2 regions of the Streptomyces sp. NPDC003327 genome follow, and region 1 is predicted to be linked to the other one. Evidence: predicted binding sites of a transcription regulator. Region 1 holds the regulator's gene; the other holds the start of a gene.
The links. The regulator HrcA, encoded in region 1, represses chaperone genes, less so after heat shock. The targets are predictions, from matches to a motif close to TTNGCACTCNGNNNNNCNGAGTGCNAA.
Positions count from the first base shown of each region.

Region 1 (8,328 bases):
GAGCCCACCGGCGAGCAGGCCTCCAGCCTGGTCAAGGTCGACATCCTGCTGCACGGCGACAAGGTCGACGCCTTCTCGGCGATCACCCACAAGGACGCCGCCTACGCGTACGGCGTGCGGCTCGTCGCCAAGCTGCGCGAGCTCATCCCGCGGCAGGCCTTCGAGGTGCCGATCCAGGCCGCGATCGGTTCCCGGGTCATCGCGCGCGAGACCATCCGCGCCATCCGCAAGGACGTCCTCGCCAAGTGCTACGGCGGTGACATCTCCCGCAAGCGGAAGCTGCTCGAGAAGCAGAAGGAGGGCAAGAAGCGCATGAAGATGGTCGGATCCGTCGAGGTGCCGCAAGAGGCCTTCATCGCTGTCCTCTCGAGCGACGAGTCCGGCGGCAAGAAGAAGTAGCGAGAAGACGTCAAGAAGAAGCAAGAAGAAGCAGGAAGAAGTAGGGCGGCGAGAAGCGGGAGGAACCCGGCCGGGACGGGTACCTCCTCAGGCGCTGACTCGCGCGGACGTGTGCACTGATTCGTGCACGGACGTGTGCATGGGACGGGCCCACGTGCGCAGCGCACGTGGGCCCGTTCGTTATCCGCAGCCCCTTACGTGGCGGCTTTCCGGCCTCTACTCTGAACCCGGCTCGAAGGTTACTCGCCAGTTAGTTACGCACCACCCGTAGGCACCGCCGCCGCCCGGAGGACGTCGTGAGCGACACACAGACCCTGATCGAGAACCGGCCGCCCTCCGTGGCGACCCTCTTCCTTGAGCGCGTCGAGCGGACCCCCGATGCCGAGGCCTACCGCTATCCGGTGGCCACCGCGGGCGAGGGTCCCGACGACTGGAAGTCGCTCAGCTGGGGCCAGGCCGCGCAGCGGGTGTACGCCATCGCCGCCGGCCTCGTCGACCTCGGCGTGCAGGCCGAGGAGCGCGTCGCCCTCGCCTCCTCCACCCGGGTCGAGTGGATCCTCGCCGACCTCGGCGTGATGTGCGCGGGCGCCGCCACCACCACCGTCTACCCGCAGACCAACGCCGACGAGTCCGCCTTCATCCTCTCCGACTCCGAGTCGAAGGTGCTGATCGCGGAGAACGCCGCCCAGCTCGCCAAGGCCGTCGAGCGCCGCGCCGACCTGCCCGGCCTCCACCACGTCGTCGTCATCGACGCCGAGGGCGTCGACACCTCCGACGAGTGGGTCCTCAGCCTCGCCGACCTGGAGGCGCGCGGCGCCGCGTACCTGGAGAAGCACCCCGAGGCCGTGAAGGAGCGGGTCGCGGCCATCTCCTCCGACCAGCTCGCCACCCTCATCTACACCTCCGGCACCACCGGCCGCCCCAAGGGCGTCCGCCTGCCGCACGACAACTGGTCGTACATGGCCAAGGCGATCGCCGCCACCGGCCTCGTCACGAAGGACGACGTCCAGTACCTCTGGCTGCCGCTCGCGCACGTCTTCGGCAAGGTGCTGACCTCCGGCCAGATCGAGGTCGGCCACGTCACCGCCGTCGACGGCCGCGTCGACAAGATCATCGAGAACCTGCCGGTCGTCCAGCCCAGCTACATGGCGGCCGTGCCCCGCATCTTCGAGAAGGTCTACAACGGGGTCGCCGCCAAGGCGCGGGCCGGCGGCGGCGCCAAGTACAAGATCTTCCAGTGGGCCAGCGGCGTCGCCCGCGAGTACGCCAAGGTCACCCAGGACAACTTCCGCCGCACCGGCACCGCCTCCGCGCCCTTCGGCCTCACCGCCAAGCACAAGGTCGCCGACGCCCTCGTCTACGCCAAGATCCGCGACGCCTTCGGCGGCAACCTGCGCGCCTGCGTCTCCGGCTCCGCCGCCCTCGCCCCCGAGATCGGCTACTTCTTCTCCGGCGCCGGCATCCACATCCTGGAGGGCTACGGCCTCACCGAGTCCTCCGCCGCCTCCTTCGTCAACCCCGGCGAGGCCTACCGCACCGGCACCGTCGGCAAGCCGCTCCCCGGCACCGAGGTCCGCATCGCCGACGACGGCGAGATCCTGCTGCGCGGTCCCGGCATCATGGAGGGCTACCACGGCCTGCCGGAGAAGACCGCCGAGGTCCTGGAGTCCGACGGCTGGTTCCACACCGGGGACATCGGCGAACTCTCCGCCGACGGCTACCTCCGGATCACCGACCGCAAGAAGGACCTCATCAAGACCTCCGGCGGCAAGTACATCGCCCCGGCCGAGGTCGAGGGCCAGTTCAAGGCCGTCTGCCCGTTCGTCTCCAACATCCTCGTCCACGGCGCCGACCGGAACTTCTGCACCGCGCTCATCGCCCTCGACGAGCCCGCCATCCTCGGCTGGGCCGCCGACCACGGCCTCGCGGGCAAGCCGTACGCCGAGGTCGTCGCCGCGCCCCAGACGCAGAAGCTGATCCAGGGGTACGTCGACCGCCTCAACGAGGGCCTCCAGCGCTGGCAGACGATCAAGAAGTTCCGGCTCCTGCCGCGCGACCTCGACATCGAGCACGGCGAGCTCACCCCGTCCCTGAAGCTCAAGCGACCCGTGGTCGAGCGGACCTACAAGGACCTCATCGACGAGATGTACGCCGGGTCGCGCGAGGCCTGAGCCGACGGCCGCGAGGCTGCCCGCGCCCACGGCCGCGAGGCCAGGGCCCACGGCGGCCGCGGAGCCACCGCGGGCAGTACGGGACAATGGGCTCATGCCTTCCGTACTGCCCGATGGTGAGCCCATGCCCGAGGACGGGGCGCTGCCCGCGCACGCCCTGCGAGGGGCGGGGGAGCGACCGCTCGGGTTCTATCTGCACGTGCCGTACTGCGCCACGCGGTGCGGCTACTGCGACTTCAACACGTACACCGCGAGCGAGCTGCGCGGTGCGGGCGGCGTGCTCGCCTCCCGCGACAACTACGCCGGACAGGTCGTCGAGGAGATCCGGCTCGCCCGGAAGGTCCTCGGCGACGACCCCAGGCCGGTGCGGACCGTGTTCGTCGGCGGCGGGACGCCGACGCTGCTCGCCGCGGGCGACCTCGTACGGATGCTGGGGGCGATCCGTGACGAGTTCGGGCTCGCCGACGACGCCGAGGTCACCACCGAGGCCAACCCGGAGTCCGTCGACCCCGCCTACCTCGCCGAGCTGCGGGCCGGCGGCTTCAACCGGATCTCCTTCGGGATGCAGAGCGCCCGGCAGCACGTCCTCAAGGTCCTCGACCGCACCCACACCCCCGGACGCCCCGAGGCGTGCGTCGCCGAGGCGCGCGCGGCGGGCTTCGAGCACGTCAACCTCGACCTGATCTACGGCACCCCCGGCGAGTCCGACGACGACTGGCGGGCCTCCCTGGACGCGGCCATCGGCGCCGGACCCGACCACGTCAGCGCCTACGCCCTGATCGTCGAGGAGGGCACGCAGCTGGCACGCCGCATCCGGCGCGGCGAGGTGCCGATGACCGACGACGACGTGCACGCCGACCGGTACCTGATCGCCGAGGAGGCCTTCGAGGCGGCGGGCTTCTCCTGGTACGAGGTCTCCAACTGGGCCACCTCGGAGGCCGGGCGCTGCCTCCACAACGAGCTGTACTGGCGCGGCGCCGACTGGTGGGGCGCCGGCCCCGGCGCCCACTCGCACGTGGGCGGCGTCCGGTGGTGGAACGTGAAGCACCCGGGCGCGTACGCCGCCGCGCTCGGCGCCGGGAAGTCACCGGGCGCCGGCCGGGAGGTCCTCTCGGACGAGGACCGGCGCGTGGAGCGCATCCTGCTGGAGCTGCGGCTGCGCGAGGGCGTCGAGCTGTCGCTGCTGCGGCCGGCGGGGCTCGCGGCGGCCGCACGGGCGCGTGCGGACGGGCTTCTCGACGCCGGGCCGTACGAAGCCGGGCGCGCGGTGCTGACCCTGCGGGGACGGCTGCTCGCCGACGCCGTGGTGCGGGACCTGGTGGACTAGGGCGCTTCTTCCGGATCGGGCCGGGCTCGCGACACCGGGCGTCGGGAGCCCGGCGAGATCCGGAAGAGACGGCCTAGCCGGGCCCGGCCGTGACGAAGTCGATCAGTTCCTCCACCCGGGCGAGGAGCGCCGGTTCCAGGTCCTTGTAGGAGTGGACCCGGTCCAGGATCGCCTGCCAGACGGCGCCCGTGTTCTCGTGCGGCCAGCCGAGCGCCCGGCACACGCCCGTCTTCCAGTCCTGGCCGTGCGGGACCTTCGGCCAGGCCGGGATGCCCAGGGAGGACGGCTTCACGGCCTCCCAGACGTCGATGTAGGGGTGGCCGACCACCAGGACGTCCGGGCCCGTCACCCGCGCGGCCAGGCGGGACTCCTTCGAGCCCGGCACCAGGTGGTCCACCAGGACCCCCAGCCGGGCGTCCGGTGCCGGGGCGAACTCCGCGACGATCGACGGGAGGTCGTCCACGCCCTCCAGGTACTCCACGACCACGCCCTCGATCCGCAGGTCGTCGCCCCACACCCGCTCGACGAGCTCGGCGTCGTGGCGGCCCTCCACGTAGATGCGGCCCGCACGGGCCACCCGCGCCCGCGCGCCCGGGACCGCGATCGAGCCGGAGGCCGTACGGGCGGGGCGGGCCGGGCCGCCGGGGGCGGGGCGGACGAGCGTGACGACCCGCCCCTCCAGGAGGAAGCCGCGCGGGTCCATCGGGAAGACCCGGTGCTTGCCGAACCGGTCCTCCAGGGTCACCGTGCCCGCCTCGCAGCGGACGACCGCCCCGCAGAAGCCCGTCGCGACCTCCTCCACCACCAGGTCGAGGTCGGCCGGGACCTCGGGTACGGGCGCGGAACGCTTCCAAGGGGGCGTCAGATCCGGGTTGTAGCTGCGCATTCGGGCGACGTTAGGCCACGGAGAAGCGCCGTGCCAGTTCATCGCGCTGGCGTCGTACGAACGCGGCGTCGACCACCGCCCCGTGCCCGGGCACGTACACCGCGTCCTCGCCGCCCAGCGCGAGGAGCCGGTCCAGCGCGTCCGGCCAGCGGGACGGGATCGCGTCCGGGCCCGCCTGCGGCTCGCCCGACTCCTCCACCAGGTCCCCGCAGAACACGACCTCGCGCTCGCCCGGCACCAGGAGCACCAGGTCGTGGCCGGTGTGGCCGGGGCCCACGTTCGCCAGGAGCACCTGCCGGCCGCCCAGGTCGAGCGTCCACTCGCCGGTGACCGTGTGGCCCGGGGACACCAGGGCCGCGACGGCCTCCTCGGCGGCCCGCGCGTCCACCCCCTGCCGTACCGCGTCCGCAAGGAGCCCCTCGCGCTCGCCCGCCCGGCGCAGCAGCCCGTCCACGCCGACCGCGCCGAAGACCTCCGCTCCCGCGAACGCCGCGGTGCCGAGGACGTGGTCGAAGTGCGGATGGCTCAGTGCGATGTGCGTCACTCTCCGGCCGCCGGTCAGCCCCTCGATCTGCTCCCGCAGCCCGGCGCCCTCGGCGAGGGTCGAGCCGGTGTCGTAGAGCAGTACGGCCCGTTCTCCCAGGACCAGTCCGGCCGTCGCGTCCCAGCCGGGGAGCCGTCGCCTGCCCACCCCGTCCGAGAGCCCTTCCCATCCCCACGCTGCCCAGTCGATCTCCATGGGGCGACGCTAGCGGGTCCGCCTCCTTGCCAGGAGCGACGGGCCCGGCCGTACACTGGCCGGGGGATTCCTGGCACTCGGACGGGTCGAGTGCCAAAAGCGGAGCAACCGGGAACGACGACAGCTGGAGGTGTGCGCCATGCTCAGCGAACGCAGACTCGAGGTGCTGCGCGCCATCGTCCAGGACTACGTCGGCACGGAGGAGCCCGTCGGCTCCAAGGCGCTCACGGAACGCCACAAGCTCGGCGTGTCGCCCGCCACCGTGCGCAACGACATGGCCGTCCTGGAGGACGAGGGATACATCGCCCAGCCGCACACCAGCGCGGGCCGCATCCCCACCGACAAGGGCTACCGCCTCTTCGTGGACCGGCTGGCCGGCGTCAAGCCGCTGTCCACCCCGGAGCGGCGGGCCATCCACAACTTCCTGGACGGCGCGGTCGACCTCGACGACGTCGTCGGCCGGACGGTCCGGCTGCTCGCCCAGCTGACCCGGCAGGTCGCCGTCGTCCAGTACCCCTCGCTGACCCGGTCGACCGTCCGGCACGTCGAGCTGCTCTCGCTGGCCCCGGCCCGCCTGATGCTCGTCCTCATCACGGACACCGGCCGGGTCGAGCAGCGGGTCATCGACTGCCCGGCGCCCTTCGGCGAGACCTCCCTCGCCGACCTGCGGGCCCGGCTCAACAGCCGGGTCGTCGGCCGTCGCTTCGCCGACGTGCCGCAGCTGGTGCAGGACCTCCCCGAGTCCTTCGAGGAGCCCGAGGACCGCGCCACGGTCTCCACCGTGCTCGCGACCCTCCTCGAAAGCCTCGTGGAGGAACACGAGGAGCGGCTGATGATCGGCGGCACCGCCAATCTCACCCGCTTCGGACACGACTTCCCCCTGACGATCAGGCCCGTCCTGGAGGCCCTCGAGGAGCAGGTCGTGCTCCTCAAGCTCCTCGGCGAGGCCAAGGAATCGGGCATGACCGTACGCATCGGGCACGAGAACGCCCACGAGGGACTGAACTCCACGTCCGTCGTCTCGGTCGGCTACGGTTCGGGCGGCGAAGCAGTCGCCAAACTCGGCGTGGTCGGACCGACCCGCATGGACTACCCCGGAACGATGGGAGCGGTACGCGCAGTGGCACGTTACGTCGGACAGATCCTGGCGGAGTCGTAAGTGGCCACGGACTACTACGCCGTACTCGGCGTACGCCGCGACGCGTCCCAGGACGAGATCAAGAAGGCCTTCCGCCGACTGGCCCGCGAGCTTCACCCGGACGTCAACCCGGACCCGAAGACGCAGGAGCGGTTCAAGGAGATCAACGCGGCCTACGAGGTCCTCTCGGACCCGCAGAAGAAGCAGGTCTACGACCTCGGCGGCGACCCGCTCTCCGCCTCGGGCGGCGGCGGCGCGGGCGGCTTCGGAGCCGGCGGCTTCGGCAACTTCTCGGACATCATGGACGCGTTCTTCGGCACGGCCTCGCAGCGCGGACCGCGCTCGCGGACCCGCCGCGGCCAGGACGCCATGATCCGCCTGGAGATCGACCTCAACGAGGCGGCCTTCGGCACCACCAAGGACATCCAGGTCGACACGGCGGTCGTCTGCACCACCTGTTCGGGTGAGGGCGCGGCCCCCGGCACGTCCGCCCAGACCTGTGACATGTGCCGCGGCCGCGGCGAGGTCTCCCAGGTCACCCGGTCCTTCCTGGGCCAGGTCATGACCTCCCGGCCCTGCCCCCAGTGCCAGGGCTTCGGCACCGTCGTCCCGACCCCGTGCCCCGAGTGCGCGGGCGACGGCCGGGTGCGGTCCCGCCGCACCCTCACGGTCAAGATCCCGGCCGGCGTCGACAACGGCACCCGCATCCAGCTCGCGGGCGAGGGCGAGGTGGGCCCCGGTGGCGGCCCCGCCGGCGACCTGTACGTCGAGATCCACGAGACCCCGCACGAGGTCTTCCAGCGGCGCGGCGACGACCTGCACTGCACGGTCACCATCCCGATGACCGCGGGCGCGCTCGGCACGAAGGTGCCGCTGCAGACCCTCGACGGCGTCGAGGAGATCGACATCCGCCCGGGCACCCAGTCCGGCCAGTCGATCCCGCTCCACGGGCGCGGCGTGACGCACCTGCGCGGCAACGGGCGCGGCGACCTCATCGTCCACGTCGAGGTCCAGACGCCGAGCAAGCTCGACGCCGAGCAGGAACGGCTCCTGCGCGAACTGGCCAAGCTGCGCGGCGAGGAACGCCCCACGGGCCAGTTCCAGCCGGGACAGCAGGGCCTGTTCTCCCGCCTGAAGGACGCGTTCAACGGGCGCTGAGGTCCCGACACAGCGGGACGCGTTCAACGGGCGCTGAGCAGTCACGTTCGGGATCAGGGGCGGCACTCCGGTGCCGCCCCTTTTCCTTGCCCGCGGGGGCGACATGACACGATGCCCGTATGTCCACCACCGCACTGAACGATCTCTCGCGCTTTCCGATCGTGCAGGCCCCCATGGCGGGTGGCGCCTCCTGTCCCGAGCTCGTCGGGGCCGTCTGCGAGGCCGGGGCGCTCGGCTTCCTCGCCGCCGGGTACAAGACGGCCGGCGGGCTCTACCAGGAGATCAAGCAGGTGCGCCGGCTCACCGCCCGGCCGTTCGGCGTCAACGTGTTCATGCCCTCCGGCGGGCGGCCCGCCGACCCCGCGGCCGTCGAGGTCTACCGGCACCAGCTCGCTGGCGAGGCGACCTGGTACGAGACGCAGCTCGGCGAGACCGACGAGGGCCGCGACGACGCGTACGACGCCAAGCTGGCCATCCTCCTGGAGGACCCGGTGCCCGTCGTCTCCTTCA
Region 1 is NZ_JBSFSA010000001.1:164,163-172,490, reverse strand. It holds gene lepA (translation elongation factor 4) at 1-399, shown strand, start outside; gene ACWDVG_RS00835 (AMP-dependent synthetase/ligase) at 696-2,570, shown strand; gene hemW (radical SAM family heme chaperone HemW) at 2,665-3,897, shown strand; gene ACWDVG_RS00825 (DUF3097 domain-containing protein) at 3,971-4,783, opposite strand; gene ACWDVG_RS00820 (MBL fold metallo-hydrolase) at 4,794-5,522, opposite strand; gene hrcA (heat-inducible transcriptional repressor HrcA) at 5,662-6,681, shown strand; gene dnaJ (molecular chaperone DnaJ) at 6,682-7,818, shown strand; gene ACWDVG_RS00805 (nitronate monooxygenase) at 7,938-8,328, shown strand, end outside.

Region 2 (8,328 bases), on a different contig from region 1:
CCTTCTCCGCCACGACGCCGCCCTCGAGGCCGGCGTTGACGGCGATCTGCTTCAGCGGGGCCTCCAGGGCCAGCTTCACGATCGCGGCACCCGTGGCCTCGTCGCCCGTGAGGTCGCCCTCGAGCTTCTCGAAGACGTTGGAGGCCTGCAGCAGGGCCACGCCACCACCGGCGACGATGCCCTCCTCGACGGCCGCCTTCGCGTTGCGGACGGCGTCCTCGATGCGGTGCTTGCGCTCCTTGAGCTCGACCTCGGTCGCGGCACCGGCCTTGATGACGGCCACGCCGCCGGCCAGCTTCGCGAGGCGCTCCTGGAGCTTCTCGCGGTCGTAGTCCGAGTCGGAGTTCTCGATCTCGGCACGGATCTGGTTCACGCGACCGGCGACCTGCTCGCTGTCACCGGCACCGTCGACGATGGTGGTCTCATCCTTGGTGATGACGACCTTGCGGGCGCGGCCCAGCAGGTCGAGGCCCGCGTTCTCCAGCTTGAGGCCGACCTCCTCGGAGATGACCGTGCCGCCGGTGAGGATGGCGATGTCGTTCAGCATGGCCTTGCGACGGTCGCCGAAGCCCGGGGCCTTGACCGCGACGGACTTGAAGGTGCCGCGGATCTTGTTGACGACCAGGGTCGACAGGGCCTCGCCCTCGACGTCCTCGGCGATGATCAGCAGCGGCTTGCCGGACTGCATGACCTTCTCGAGAAGCGGAAGGAGGTCCTTCACCGAGGAGATCTTGGAGTTGACGATGAGGAGGTACGGGTCGTCGAGCGACGCCTCCATACGCTCCATGTCGGTGGCGAAGTACGCCGAGATGTAGCCCTTGTCGAAGCGCATGCCCTCGGTGAGCTCGAGCTCGAGACCGAAGGTCTGCGACTCCTCGACGGTGATGACGCCTTCCTTGCCGACCTTGTCCATCGCCTCGGCGATGAGCTCGCCGATCTGGGTGTCGGCGGCGGAGATGGAGGCCGTGGAAGCGATCTGCTCCTTGGTCTCGACATCCTTCGCCTGCTCGAGCAGGGCGCCGGAGACGGCCTCGACGGCCTTCTCGATGCCGCGCTTCAGAGCCATCGGGTTGGCGCCGGCGGCGACGTTGCGGAGGCCCTCGCGGACGAGCGCCTGGGCGAGGACGGTGGCGGTGGTCGTACCGTCGCCGGCGACGTCGTCCGTCTTCTTGGCGACTTCCTTGACCAGCTCGGCGCCGATCTTCTCGTACGGGTCCTCGAGCTCGATCTCCTTGGCGATGGAGACACCATCGTTGGTGATCGTGGGGGCGCCCCACTTCTTCTCGAGGACGACGTTGCGGCCCTTGGGGCCGAGGGTGACCTTGACGGCGTCAGCGAGCTGGTTCATGCCGCGCTCGAGACCGCGCCGGGCCTCCTCGTCGAACGCGATGATCTTGGCCATGTGAAGTGGTCCTCCCGGACATGGGGTGGATAACGCTCCAGGAACGCGCCGACGCCCGCGACGGACGGCCTCCGGGAGTCCGTGTGGTTCCTTGCCCCACCCGGCCGGCGACCTCGTCGTGCTCGATCCTCGTAGCACTCTCACCTTCCGAGTGCTAACGCCAATGATTAGCACTCGACCTATGTGAGTGCAAGCCGTTCCGGAGGAACGTCGATGAGGGGTGGCGGTCGGGCGACGGGTGGGGGCAAGCGACTCTCATGGATCGACCCCTCTCGCCAGGGGGCGCCTCCACCCGCGCTCAGGGAACGCGCGAGGGGCCCGCATCCCCTGGTCGGGATGCGGACCCCTCGACGGCGTGCGTCGGTGGCCGATCGCGCCGCGCTCAGACGGCGAGCTTGACCATGTCCGCCTGCGGACCCTTCTGGCCCTGCGAGATCTCGAACTCGACCCGCTGGCCCTCTTCGAGGGTGCGGTAGCCATCCATCTGGATCGCGCTGTAGTGGACGAAAACATCCGCACCACCGTCGACCGCGATGAAGCCGTAGCCCTTCTCCGCGTTGAACCACTTGACGGTGCCCTGAGCCATGCCTAACTCCCCTATTACTGGCCCTTGCGCGGGACCGCACTTCGCGGACCCGGGTCAGACCCTGCGCCGGAACGCGTCGACCGCGGCTGAATGTATCTGCCCAACTGCCCTCTGCAACAGGTCATTCGAGCGAGAATTCTGGGCGGGCCGTAAAGGCGAATTCATCCGATTCCCGTGAATCCCGGGGCAAGTCGGGCCCGGCAAAGGGCGCAGAAGGTACACAACGCGCACACACTTTGGCTGCTTCTTGTCGCGCGCGGACGCATTCTCATATGCGCCCGGCATGAGCAGCGGAGGGGACTTCCCTAACTCTACCGCGCTCAACCATGCAGAATTGCCCCTTCCGCTTATTGTCGCGGAAGGGGCAATTCGAGGAAGAAGAGGAAGAAGGGGACCGGACCGGATCAGCAGCCGCCGGCGACGGCGGGAATGATCGAGACGCCCGCGCCGTCCGGGGTCGCCGTCTCCAGGCCCTGCTCGAAGCGCACGTCGTCGTCGTTCACGTACACGTTGACGAAGCGGCGCAGCTTGCCCTGGTCGTCGAGGACGCGGGCGGCGATGCCGGTGTGGTTCTTCTCCAGGTCCGCGATGACCTCGGCGAGGGTCGCGCCCTCGGCCTTCACCTCGGACTGCCCGCCCGTGTAGGTGCGGAGGATGGTGGGGATGCGGACGTTCACGGCCATGTGTTCACGAACCTTTCGGTGGTCGTTCAGTGGGCCAGGCCCGCGTCGCGGAACGCGTCCAGGCTCGGGCGGATGGTGGCGGTCGCCTGCGAGCCGTCGGCCACGGCGTCCAGGGTCTTGAGGCCGTCGCCCGTGTTGAGGACGACGGTGGTGAGCGCCGGGTCGATCAGGCCCGCCTCGACGAGCTTCCTCGTCACGCCCACGGTCACGCCACCCGCCGTCTCGGCGAAGATGCCCTCGGTCTCGGCGAGCAGCTTGATCGCGTCGACGACCTGCTCGTCGTTGACGTCCTCCACGGCGCCGCCCGTCCGGCGGGCGATGTCCAGGACGTACGGGCCGTCGGCCGGGTTGCCGATCGCCAGCGACTTGGCGATGGTGTTCGGCTTCTGGGGCCGTACGACGTCGTGGCCGGCCTTGAAGGCCGCGGAGACCGGGGAGCAGCCCTCGGCCTGGGCGCCGAAGATCTTGTACGGCTTGTCCTCGACGAGGCCCAGCTTGATCAGCTCCTGCAGACCCTTGTCGATCTTGGTGAGCTGGGAGCCGGAGGCGATCGGGATGACCAGCTGGTCCGGGATGACCCAGCCGAGCTGCTCGCAGATCTCGTACGCGAGCGTCTTGGAGCCCTCGCCGTAGTACGGGCGGAGGTTGACGTTCACGAAGCCCCAGCCCTCGCCGAGCGGGTCGCCGATGAGCTCCGAGCAGAAGCGGTTGACGTCGTCGTAGTTGCCCTCGATGGCGACGAGGTCACCGCCGTAGACACCGGCCATGACGACCTTGCCCTGCTCCAGGTCGTGCGGGATGAACACGCAGGAGCGGAAGCCGGCGCGGGCGGCGGCGGCGCCGACGGCGCCGGCCAGGTTGCCGGTGGAGGAGCAGGAGAGGGTGGTGAAGCCGAAGGCGCGGGCGGCCTCGATGGCCTGGGCGACGACCCGGTCCTTGAAGGAGTGGGTCGGGTTGCCGGAGTCGTCCTTGACGTGGAGCTTGCCGGGCTCGACGCCGATCGCGCGGGCGAGGTTGTCGGCCTGGACGAGCTTGGTCCAGCCCGGGTTCAGGTTCGGCTTCTCGGCGACGTCGGCGGGGACGGGCAGCAGGGGGGCGTAGCGCCAGATGTTGGCGGGGCCGGCCTCGATCCGCTTGCGCAGGGCCTCCGGGTCGCCGGTCGGCAGGTCGTAGGCGACTTCGAGCGGTCCGAAACACAGCTCACAGGCGAAGATCGGGCCGAGGGCGAAGACCTCGCCGCATTCGCGACAGGAGAGCCCGGAAGCGGGACCGAGGTCGACGGGGGTGGCGGGTGCGACAGTCTGTACAGCCATGGAGGCGAGGCCCTTTCTCCTCATCTTCCTCACGACGCGTTTCGCCGCGAGACGGATTTGGCACCTTCCCTAGCCGGGGACCCCGCGTGCACGAGAAAACCGACTGGAGGGTTGCCGGGGCTTCAACGGGCCGTATCCCTCTGCCCCTCTGGATGAGCGGTATTCGATTGTGAGACGCGGTCGGCACCCCGACATGCATCGGGGATCCGCGTTGTTCAAGACTGTAACCGAAGGCCTCGAAGTGGGAGACGGTCGTCCGATCCGCGAGATGGAGATCACGTTGCTGGAAGAAGTGGAGCGCTGGCTGGCCCGGCGGTCCTGGTCGCTGCCCGACCGTTCGCTGGAGCGGATCCTCGCCGCCAAGCGGGGGACGCGGGTCAGCGTGGTGCTGCCCGCGCTGAACGAGGAGGCGACGGTCGGGGACATCGTGACCGTGATCCGGCGCGAGCTGATGACCGAGTCGGTGCCGCTCGTGGACGAGCTGGTGGTGATCGACTCGGGCTCCACGGACCGTACGGCGGAGGTGGCGGCGGCCGCCGGGGCGCGGGTGGTCGCGCGCGACGACGTGCTCCCGCGGATACCGGCGGTGCCGGGCAAGGGCGAGGTCCTGTGGCGGTCACTCATGGTGACGAGCGGGGACGTCGTCTGCTTCGTCGACGCGGACCTGCGGGACTTCTCCGCGGACTTCGTGACGGGGATCGTCGGCCCGCTGCTCACCGACCCCGACGTGGACTTCGTCAAGGCGATGTACGACCGCCCGTTCGGCGACACCCCTGGTCAGGGCGGTCGGGTGACGGAGCTGGTGGCGCGCCCGCTGCTCAATCTGCACTGGCCGCAGCTGGCCGGGTTCGTCCAGCCGCTGGGCGGCGAGTACGCGGCGCGGCGCTCGCTCCTCGAGCGGCTGCCCTTCCCGGTCGGTTACGGAGTGGAGCTGGGGCTCCTGGTCGACGCGCTGCACACGGTGGGCCTGGACGCGCTGGCGCAGGTGGACGTGGGGGTGCGCAAGCACCGGCACCAGGACGGGCAGGCGCTCGGCCGGATGGCGGCGGCGATCTACCGGACGGCGCAGCTGCGGCTGTCGCGGGGGCATCTGGTGCGGCCGGTGCTCACGCAGTTCGAGCGGGGCGAGGACGGCTTCGTGCCGCGGACGTACGCGGTGGACACGGAGGAGCGGCCGCCGATGGCGGAGGTCGCGGAGTACGCGCGCCGCCGCGTGGCGTGATGCGGAGTACGCGCGCCGCCGCGTGGCGTGATGCGGAGTACGCGCGCCGCCGCGTGGCGTGATGCGGAGTGCGCGCGCCGCCGCGTGGCGTAATGCGGCGGCCGACGGCGTGGCGCAGCCCGGCCCGATGATCCGTTTTGCCTACATTGCCCTTTCATGTTCATGCGCATCGGATCACGGCCTCGTGCCGACCTCCTCGCCTCGCGGGCGCTCGCGGCCGCCGCACTGACCGTGGGCTCCCTCTCGCTCACCCTGCCCCTGGCCACGGCCGCCCCCGCGGCGGCGGTCTCCCGCCCGGCGCCACCGGTGCGGGCCGAGCTTCCCGAGCTGGCCGAGACCGGCGGCAACGCCGAGCGGCTGTGGCTGCTCGGCGGGCTCGGCGCGGCGCTGGCGGGGACGGGGATCGTGGCGAAGGCGGCGATGCGCGGCCGCCGCGACCTCTGACCGCGACCTCTGACCGTATCCGTACGACCGCCGACCGTATACGTACGTTTGAGCGTTTACGGGACGGGCTAGGTTCGCCCCATGGCATCTGTGCTCGTCGCATCGAACCGCGGCCCCGTCTCGTACGCGCTCGCCGAGGACGGGTCGCTCGCCTCCCGCAGGGGCGGCGGCGGCCTGATCTCCGGCCTGAGCGCGATCGGCTCGCAGGACAGCCTGTGGGTCTGCGCGGCGCTCGGCGAGGGCGACCGGGAGGCGGTCAGGCGCGGGATCGCCGAGCCCGGTGTCCGGATGCTGGACATCGACCCGGAGGTGTACGCCGACGCGTACAACGGCATCGCCAACTCGGTGCTCTGGTTCCTCCACCACCACCTGTACGACGCGCCGCGCGAGCCCGTCTTCGACGCGGCCTTCCGGCGCCGCTGGGCGTCGTACCGCGCCTACAACCGCGCCTTCGCCGAGGTCCTCGCCGCCGAGGCCGACGAGGGCGCCGCGGTCCTCGTGCAGGACTACCACCTGGCCCTGGTCCCCGGAATGCTCCGGGAGCTCCGCCCCGACCTGCGGATCGGGCACTTCACCCACACGCCGTGGGTCTCCTCCGAGTACCTGCGGATGGTTCCGGACGACATCGTCGAGGAGCTGGTGTGGGGCATGCTCGGCGCGGACGAGCTGGGTTTCCACACCTGGGGATGGGCCTCGTTCTTCATCGGCTGCTGCTCCCAGCGCGACGACGCCACCGGCACGGCCGAGGGCGTCTGGCCGAGCGGTGACCCCTGGCACGGGGTGGAGTGGCGCCGCTACGGCCACGGGAAGGGCCGTACCCGCGTCCGGGCGTACCCGCTGGGCGTGGACGGCGACGAGCTGCGGGCGCTCGCCCACCGCCCGGAGGTGGACGACTGGCTCGCCCGCCTCCGCGAGGAGGTCGGCGGCCGCAGGACCATCGTCCGCGTCGACAGGACCGAACTGTCGAAGAACATCCTGCGCGGCCTCCTCGCCTACCGCGAGCTGCTCGTCACCCACCCGGAGTGGCGGGACCGCGTGGTCCACCTGGCCTCGGCCTACCCCTCGCGCCAGGACCTGGAGTCCTACCGCTCGTACACGGCCGCCGTGGTGGAGCTGGCGGAGGAGATCAACGCCGAGTTCGGCACCGCCGACTGGCAGCCGGTCCTGGTCTCGGTGGAGGACGACTTCACCCGCTCCCTCGCGGCCTACCGCCTCGCGGACGTGGCCCTGGTCAACCCGGTGCGCGACGGCATGAACCTGGTGGCCAAGGAGATACCCGTCGTCTCGGACGAGGGCTGCGCCCTGGTCCTCTCGACCGGCGCGGGCGCCCACCAGGAGCTGCGGGGCGATGCCCTGACCGTGAACCCCTTCGACGTCTCCCAGACCGCCGAGGCCCTCCACACGGCCCTCTCGATGCCCCCCGCCGAACGCGCCGCCCGCACGGAGCGCCTCGCCGCCGCAGCCACGGCCCTCCCGCCCCAGCGCTGGTTCCTCAGCCAACTGGAGGCCCTGCGCGAGGGGGCGTGACGCCACGCGGTACGGGACCCCGCCGCACACGGTGAGCGGCGGGGCCCCCGCGCGCCCCGCTCGGGTGAGCGCTCAGCGGTCGTGCGGGGTCGGTATTCGTACGGCCCGACCCCTCCTCCTCGGGGGGCTCCGCGTGTCAGACTCTGCGCGATCGTTCCCCCAGGCGATCCGTCACCCTCGTACGGAACCACGCGAACCATGCGGCACAGCCCCGCATGCGAAGCGAAGGGATCGCGGAATTGAAAAAGATTGTCGTGGGCATGACCCTCGGGTCGGCGCTCACCGCACTCCTCGCCGCGGGGCTCACCCCCGCCGCCGCGCAGGAGACCCGGGACGACGCGGCACCGGCCGGCGCGAGCGCCCACCGGCCCGACAACCGGCCCGGACCGCTCACCAAGCAGCGCACCGAGCTGCGCGAGAGGGCGATCGACCTCGTCGCCAAGGGCAAGGCGCGGGCGAACGCCCGCGGTGTCGTCGAGGTCGCGCCCGGCAAGTTCGTGGAGACCGAGACCACCACCGCCGTACGCCAGGAGAAGATCTTCACGATCCTCTCCGAGTTCGGCACCGAGGGCTCCGGCAAGCTCGGCACCGTCCCCGGCCCCCTCCACAACGAGATTCCCCGGCCGGACCGGAGCGTCGACAACTCCAACGCCTGGACCGCCGACTTCGACAAGGCGTACTACGAGAACCTCTTCAACGGCCCCGGCGAGTCGATGAAGACGTACTACGAGAACCTGTCGAACGGCGCCTACTCCGTCACCAACGTCGTCGAGGACTGGGTCCGCGTCCCCGGCAACGCCTCCTCCTACGGCGACAACGCCGTCGAGGACAACGGCGGCTCGTGGGCCTTCGTCCAGGACACCGGCGACGCCTGGTGGAACGCCCAGATCGCGGCCGGCAAGACCCCGGCCGAGATCGACGCGTACCTCGCCCAGTTCGACGTCTGGGACCGCAACGACTGGGACCACGACGGCAACTTCGACGAGGCCGACGGTTACATCGACCACTTCCAGGCCGTCCACGCCGGCATGGGCGAGGACGCCGGCGGCGGCGCCCAGGGCGAGGACGCCATCTGGTCCCATCGCTGGTACGTGAACGGCGACGACTTCGGCCTCACCGGCCCCGACGTCGCCGGCACCCAGAACAAGGCC
Region 2 is NZ_JBSFSA010000003.1:177,602-185,929, forward strand. It holds gene groL (chaperonin GroEL) at 1-1,402, opposite strand, end outside; gene ACWDVG_RS03970 (cold-shock protein) at 1,785-1,988, opposite strand; gene ACWDVG_RS03975 (MoaD/ThiS family protein) at 2,393-2,671, opposite strand; gene thrC (threonine synthase) at 2,698-4,008, opposite strand; SAM riboswitch class I at 4,002-4,143, opposite strand; gene ACWDVG_RS03985 (glucosyl-3-phosphoglycerate synthase) at 4,265-5,206, shown strand; gene ACWDVG_RS03990 (hypothetical protein) at 5,363-5,650, shown strand; gene ACWDVG_RS03995 (alpha,alpha-trehalose-phosphate synthase (UDP-forming)) at 5,732-7,177, shown strand; gene ACWDVG_RS04000 (immune inhibitor A domain-containing protein) at 7,438-8,328, shown strand, end outside.
Region 2: groL (chaperonin GroEL) is a predicted target of HrcA. The motif match lies at 1,570-1,596, and genes of this name have one in related genera.